Linked DNA regions of Alicyclobacillus sp. SO9. The protein of the gene in region 1 interacts with the protein of each later gene in a pairwise test. Links are inferred from orthologs where the notes say so. Each region holds a gene or a part of one and is shown in the gene's direction. Other genes may lie near its edges.

Region 1 (4,332 bases):
GCGTACAGAAATCTGTCCTGCTGGTGCAACCGGCGTTGGCGTGACCGGTGTTGGCGTGACCGGTGTTGGCGTGACCGGTGTTGGCGTGACCGGTGTTGGCGTGACCGGTGTTGGCGTGACGGTCGTTGGCGTGACGGTCGTTGGCGTGACCGGTGTTGGCGTGACCGGTGTTGGCGTGACCGGTGTTGGCGTGACCGGTGTTGGCGTGACCGGTGTTGGCGTGACCGGTGTTGGTGTAACCGGTGTTGGCGTAACTGGTGTTGGCGTAACTGGTGTTGATGTAACCGGTGCTGGCGTGACCGGTGTTGGCGTGACCGGTGTTGGTGTAACCGGTGTTGGCGTAACTGGTGTTGATGTAACCGGTGTTGGCGTAACTGGTGTTGATGTAACCGGTGTTGGCGTAACCGGTGTTGGCGTGACGGTTGTTGGTGTAACCGGTGTTGGCGTGACGGTCGTTGGCGTAACCGGAGCCTGAGCCCTTGGCTGCGACTCGAACGCAGGATGAATTGCAGTTCTGGATTCTTCTGAATGACTTGGATTGTCAGGTGGACAGAATTCCGGGCAGGCATCGTACAACTCCCGATAGAATGCCGGTTCTTGTTCCGCTAATTTGCGAAAGTAATGCGTAATAGAATGGTTGTGAATGATAGATTGAGTGTTGAAATCAATGGAGAGTTTTCCTTGTACATGATAGTAATACAGCGGTTCTTCGAATGGAACCTGAACTTGGGGTTCCAGCGGTACATAGTCATTCGCATTTACAACGCGCACGGTGTCCGGAACCAACTGATTGTAGTCTGATACAAAAGCGGCGTTTCCCACCCTGGGTGAAGCAAAGGTGTAGACTTTAATGTTTTGAAACTGGGTATTTCGAACAATATCTACGGCCGCTAACGTAGCAAGAGCGCCTCCCAGGCTGTGTCCGGTAATGTATAGTGGGCTGTGAGAATCAAGTGTGTTCATAACTTCAATAATGGATTTGTCGGTTTGAAGCCAGTGACTTGTAAATAGAGATTGATACAACTCCTTATATCCTCGATGGACTTTTGCATTTGAATCGCCGCTGTCAAAGGGAACTTGAACGAGGTTTAAATCAACGTGGATATCTTCAACCGTGTCCACAGGATGCAAGATAGATGTCTCCGTGCCTCGAAACAACAAAATGTAAGCTTTCTCAGCACCGACATCATTTGTTTCAATAATACTGGCAAAGTATTCGTGGTTTGGCGTATAAAAAGTGTACAAATGCCGAGATTCTGACGGCAAATTCATGTCAGGTCCAATCATGAAGTGATATCCTTGATAACTGAATCCCGCCATTAGGAGGGCTTCCTGCAAGTTATTCGCAGGAGCAGAGAACGACGGTTTTGACATCTTCAATCGCTCCAATACAAAATGATGGGGTATCATATGCAAACTGTGCTTAAAATGAATGGGACAACCGATTCTTTTCGATATAAAACGCTCGATTGCTGAGGTTGACCAAACCCCCATGACCCAATCTAACTGGTTGAATTCCATATCGAACCCGGTTTTTAAGGTCTGGAACTGCAGAGGTGAATCATTTGAAATATGCTGAGGTCGAGGAAGCAGTTTTCCTCCGCCGACCCAATCGATTTATAGCTGATGTGCGTACGAATTCAGGGGAAGAAACAGTTCACGTGAAAAATACAGGACGCTGCAAGGAACTTCTCGTACCAGGTGCTCGGGTTATCCTTGAAAAGAGTCAAAATTTGAATCGCAAGACCCGATACTCCCTGGTTGCCGTGTATAAGGGAGAGAAACTCATCAATATGGACTCTCAGGCACCAAATCAAGTGGTTTATGAAGCGGTTAGTGCAGGAAAGATAAAGGAACTGCCAGGCATTGTGTCTGTAAAACGGGAGGTGACATACAGTCAATCCAGGTTTGACCTTGGCATCACGTTGAAAAGTACGTTGGCGAACACATCAGGTTACATAGAGGTGAAGGGTGTGACACTGGAACAAGAAGGAATGGTGCTCTTTCCCGATGCGCCGACAGAACGAGGCGCAAAGCACGTTGCAGAACTCATTGGCGCCGCAGACGAAGGGTACAGAGCTGTATTGTTTTTTCTCATTCAGATGCAGGACGCGCAGTTCTTTCGTCTCAATGAGGCCATGGATGAGAAATTTGCACGAGCTGTGAGGAAGGCTCATGAATCCGGCGTCCTTGTACTCGCATACGATTCACTGGTGACAGCAGACTCCATGGTGATTGGGCGTCCTGTTGAGGTTCGTCTGTAGCACTTGTCCAGTGTGTTTCGAAGATGTGTTCTAGGTACCTGTGGTCTTCAGTCCACTGCTGTATAATGTACATAAGGTTCACAATTTAACTATCATTTGCTTTTTGGAGGCGATTACAGCATGACAACGACATTTTATGCGGAACGCAGACACAGGGTTGCAGCGTCACTCCCCGATGAGGCAATGCTCATTTTGTTTTCGGGGCAAGCTCTGACAAAAAGTCATGACGCAGAGTACCAATTCCATCCCAACCGTAATTTTCTCTATTTGACAGGACTAGATAAACAAAATATGGTGTTGGTCATGCAGAAACAAAACGAGGAGGTCTCCACACACCTGTTTATAGAACGTCCTGAGCCCGATAAGGAGAAATGGACAGGCTTTCGCATGCGCACAGAAGAAGCGAAGAGTGTGTCTGGAATCAGTGATGTTCAATATGTGGACAGCTTTGAAGCATACTTGGGACGACAGTTCTATTTCGGAAGGTATCGCAGTGTTTATCTTGATTTTGAGCGGCTTCAATGGGATGCTGACGAATCCAAGGCGGCTCATTTTGCCAAGGAACTGCAACAACGCTATGCATACTTGCGTATTGATAATATTCATCCGACCTTGGCTGGCATGCGCACGATTAAATCAGATGAGGAGATTGAAAAGGTCAAGAGAGCCATTTCAATCACCTATGACGGTATTGATAATTTGATAAGGCATGCGAAACCAGGGATGAAGGAATACGAGCTTCAAGCTCATTATGATTACATACTTGGGAAAAACGGGGAACGCGAACCAGCCTTTGACTCCATCGTTGCCAGTGGAAGCAATGCGGTTGTATTGCACTATGTTGAAAACTCAGACACGGCCAATGATGGCGATCTCGTTTTACTCGACATGGGTGCACAGTCAGACTACTACAGTGGTGACATATCCAGGACTTTTCCTGTGAATGGGAAATTCACGGAGCGACAGCGTCAGATCTATGACATTGTCTTAAAGGCACAGTTGGCAGTCATTCAATTTATCGAGCCAGGCCTAACCTTGACTGCACTCAATGAAAAAACCAAACAGGTGCTTGCAGAAGAGTTACAGGGCATTGGCCTCATTCAGAACGAGGAAGAACTCAGTCAGTATTACTATCACGGCGTTAGTCACCACATGGGACTGGACACTCATGATGCCTGTAACAACAGTGCCAAGTTGCAACCCGGTATGATTGTAACGGTTGAACCTGGCTTGTATATTGCGGAAGAAGGAATTGGCATCCGGATTGAAGACGATGTCCTGGTGACTGAGACGGGGTGTGAAGTGCTGTCTTCACAGATTCCCAAAGCGCCGGAAGAGATTGAGGCATGGGTCGGAACGGCGAAATAAGGTAGAACTGAGAACTTGAAGTAAAATTTGGAAGCGTGTCATGAAGACCGCTTCGCGTTTATCACACCAGAGGGCTGCGCGGGCATATGGTAAAAGCGCCCGTGCAGCCACTGCCAGTGTGTCAGGTACAAACGCATTGTCCGCATGTTGGATCCGCGATTTCTTTTTATTTCTGTCCTGTTTCAAAAGGGTGCAACACCGCATAGACAGATGCTACATGCGGTACGGCAAGTCCTGACTCGATTGCCATTTTGACCACTGCTCCCTGCAGACTGCTGATTTCAAGAGGCAACCCTTTTTCTAAATCACGGTGCAATGAGGACGTCATGGTTGGAGACATTCCCTCCATTTTTGTCATAGTATTTCTTATTGTTTCTTCAACCGGTAATTTGATGCCTCGGAGGTTTGCTACTTGAACGACCTCTCGGATCACATGTTCAAGGAGTTCTCTTGCAACTGCATCGTTAAGGATGACTCCAATTGGACTTCTGGCTGCGGCCGTTAATCCGCTGATGGATGTTAGAAAGACAAACTTGGTCCACATGTCTTTGAGAATGGCGTGACTCTGCGTGACGTTGATGCCGCTTCTTTGAAACACATGCAGCAATTCTCCCAGCCATTCCTCATTAACATGACCCAGAGAGCCAAATACAATGTCATGCATTGGACTGGTATGTACGATACCGCCTTCAGCATCCAG
Region 2 (3,288 bases), 2.2 Mb from region 1 along the record:
GGATATGTATGCGAGTTTGTTTCACAACGAAGGAATGACAATTGGTCAGATTCTTCTAACTAGGGAAGACGTAGAGGATCGCCAGCGATTTGTGCATATTCGAAACACAATGATGACACTTATGGAAAACGACATTATTCCAATTGTCAATGAGAATGATACCGTTGCTATTGATGAGATTCGCTTCGGTGACAACGATACACTGGGTGCTTTGGTATCACTGGTTTGCGAAGCCAAGTATCTGATTTTGCTGACGGATATTGACGGGCTGTACGCAGGGAACCCGAAGCTGAATGCTGCGGCAAAACGATTGACAGACATCTGGGATATTACGGATGATGTGGTGAAACTTGCAGGTGGCGCAGGCACTGCAGGTGGGACGGGTGGAATGCGCACAAAAATAGCCGCTGCGCGAATTGCAACCGCGTCTGGAACCGACGTGGTTGTGGCTTCTGCAACCGAACCGGACGTTCTACAAAGGGTTTTACAACAGGAGCCGATAGGCACTGTCTTTCACGCAAAAGAAAACCGGTTGAGAAAAAGGAAGGCGTGGTTGCTGCACGGGTCGAGAATTGAGGGGAGACTCTCTATCGATGCTGGCGCCGCAGACGCCATTTGTGTCCTGTCGGGCAGTCTGCTGATGCCTGGTGTTCGGGAGGTATCAGGAGAGTTCCAGGCTGGAGCAGTGGTAGAAATCATGGGGGAGAACGGTGTTTTGGCACACGGCATTGTCAATTTCTCCAGCGCAGACCTGAAGGCGTTGCTGGAACGTCGACGAAGCGCAGAGACGCTTCGTAAGCTGCAGGAAGTTGTGCATCGCAACGACATGGTTCTGATGGAAGGGGAGTCAAAATCATGATGGATGAAGGGTTCAAACAGTACGTACACCAGAAGTTGAAAGAAGCGAAGAAGTCGACTCGGAGTCTCGCTGCTGCTTCCGGGAAGACAAGGAACGATGCCTTGATGCAAATGGCGAGTGCGTTATGGGACCATCGGGAGGCGATTCTCGAAGCGAATGCAAGGGATGTACAACTCGCACAACGTTCAGGACAGTCTGCATCGAGGATTGACAGGTTGGCGCTCACTGAGACAAGAATTCAACAGATGATGGACGGAATGAAGGCTGTGACAGCACTGCCGGACAAAATCGGGGAAGTTATGGAAACCATGTATCGGCCAAACGGGTTGGTTATAGAGAAAGTTCGGGTGCCAATGGGTGTGATAGCAATGGTCTACGAAGCGAGGCCTAATGTCACTGCCGACGCAGCGGCCTTATGTATTAAAACGGGTAATGCTGTTGTCTTGCGAGGTGGAAGCGACGCGCTGGAGTCCAACACTGCCTTGGTTCAGGCGCTACATGCGGGTCTGAACAAAAGTGAAATACCACCTGCGGCGGTCCAGTTCATCGATGTGGTGGAGAGAGAATCCGTCGATGTTTTAATTCGGGCCAAAGGACTTGTTGATCTCGCTATACCCCGCGGCGGAGCAGCTTTGATTCAGAGAGTTGTTGAGAATGCCAGAGTTCCGGTCATTGAGACGGGCGTAGGGAACTGCCACGTATATGTGGACAGGGATGCCAATCCCGCAAAGGCAACAGAGATTACCGTAAATGCAAAGACAAATCGTCCTTCTGTCTGTAATGCAGCTGAAACGCTGCTGGTTCACAAAGATATTGCGCGGAGTTGGCTGCCGCAAGTTGCCCTTGAGTTAAGTCAGCTTGGCGTGAAACTACACGTGTGCGACCGGTCGCTTAGGGTCTTAAGTTCATTGGACGCAGAGCGAGGCAAGATCGTAAGTGCATCTGACGACGACTGGGGTCGTGAATACCTCGACTTGGAATTGTCGGTAAAAGTCGTCGATACGCTTGATGAAGCAATACAGCATATCGAAACGTATGGTACCTCCCACTCAGAAGCTATCGTTACGGATGACCCTGAGACTGCAGAGGTCTTCTTAAGAGCTGTTGATGCGGCCGCTGTCTACCACAATGCATCCACACGGTTTACCGACGGTTTTGAATTCGGCTTTGGCGCCGAGATTGGCATCTCGACTCAGAAACTCCATGCGCGGGGACCCATGGGCCTTGACGAAATCACAACCTACAAATACATGATTAGAGGTACTGGGCAAATTAAGCAGAGTTAAGCTCCAGATAGAAGTCTCTATGCTGGGACACTGTTTCTTTAGCCGCCAATGCTCTCATAAAAACTCCCATCAAAGCACTGATTATCCTAGCCGGAGAGTCAGTGCTTTGCCGTGTTGCTTCACGTGTCTCTCTTTTCAGTGTCATATTAACTGACACAATCGAGGAAATTACATAGCGTTATTTGTCTATATGTTAAGTTTTGTGACGCAGACTCTTGTTAGGGTTACTTAGGCAACGGTATAGTAATACTCAAAAGAGTGGCGGCAGTGTCAAAAGAGGCAGTGGAGGTGAGAACGAGTGCAATACGATGGTATATTTGAATCGTTGACGGTGTCGCGGGACGACTTTGCAGAAAAGTCGCCCACCTTCACTCAAATGAAGTCACTTATTGATGCTGTGGATGTAAAGATTGTTCACATCAAGAGAAATAGAGACCGTTTGACCATTATTTTTAGAAAAATCGGATAAATAAGAGGTGTAAAGAGAGAACGGGGTGCGAACAGTGTGTGAGATTACGAACAAACCAACGGGAATTTTGCTGATTTCCGGAGGTACGCGAAGTCTTTCTGGACAGCGTCAGACGCAAAATTTTGTTGCGGACCTCAAGCGCCGGATGGGGCGGAGAGTCCCTGTACTGGTGGCACATTTGGAGGCCCAAGAGCCTAGTTTGAAGTCAGTGCTCGGGTTTGTCGATGAATCAGGTGTGCAAGACTGGCTCTGTGTGCCCCTGTATTTATTCGCCACTGGTTATACGGTTCTTCACAACCCAGTTTGGATAGCGAAGTTTTTACTATTGAGACGACCGTATCTTCATTTGCGTTGGATGCCAGTCTGGGGGACTGAGCGTCAACTGATATCCCTTACAGCGGGATACATTCATAGACTGCTGCTGGATTTCGACGAAACAACAACGAGCGTAGTTTTAGTCGGTGGTGCCAGCAGCAGTTCTAAGACATTTCAGAGATATCGCCAAGTTGCAAAGAGAATATCAAAGTGGATTGGAATTCCTGTAAAACCGTCAATCCTAGCGGGAGTTGGGACATCCGCTTATGATTTCTTCAGTAAAAACTCCATGGCACCATCTTCCCGGATATTTGTGCCCTACATCGCTTTTGACGGACTGTTAATGGAGAAGTTTCGCA

What was found. Proteins that work in one complex are often made in the same cells at the same time.
Region 2: the proteins of sfsA (region 1) and GI364_RS17330 interact in binary tests that used the Escherichia coli proteins (3 or more experiments, as listed by UniProt). The link is inferred for Alicyclobacillus sp. SO9 from one-to-one orthologs.

The regions. Positions count from the first base shown.
Region 1 is NZ_CP066339.1:1,510,948-1,515,279, forward strand. The notes cover bases 627-3,410. They hold sfsA (DNA/RNA nuclease SfsA), read left to right. Parts: upstream 627-1,556; coding sequence 1,557-2,264; downstream 2,265-3,410. Other genes in these bases: GI364_RS06785 (aminopeptidase P family protein), read left to right, coding at 2,385-3,410. Outside these bases: GI364_RS25340 (hypothetical protein), read right to left, coding at 1-520; more of GI364_RS06785, read left to right, coding at 3,411-3,632; GI364_RS06790 (ketopantoate reductase family protein), read right to left, coding at 3,799-4,332. UniProt on the Escherichia coli protein: Binds to DNA non-specifically. Could be a regulatory factor involved in maltose metabolism.
Region 2 is NZ_CP066339.1:3,677,845-3,681,132, reverse strand. Bases 1-3,000 are described here. They hold GI364_RS17330 (glutamate-5-semialdehyde dehydrogenase), read left to right. Parts: upstream 1-855; coding sequence 856-2,145; downstream 2,146-3,000. Other genes in these bases: GI364_RS17320 (sirohydrochlorin chelatase), read left to right, coding at 2,649-3,000; GI364_RS17325 (hypothetical protein), read left to right, coding at 2,444-2,614; proB (glutamate 5-kinase), read left to right, coding at 1-859. Also shown: more of GI364_RS17320, read left to right, coding at 3,001-3,288. UniProt on the Escherichia coli protein: Catalyzes the NADPH-dependent reduction of L-glutamate 5-phosphate into L-glutamate 5-semialdehyde and phosphate. The product spontaneously undergoes cyclization to form 1-pyrroline-5-carboxylate.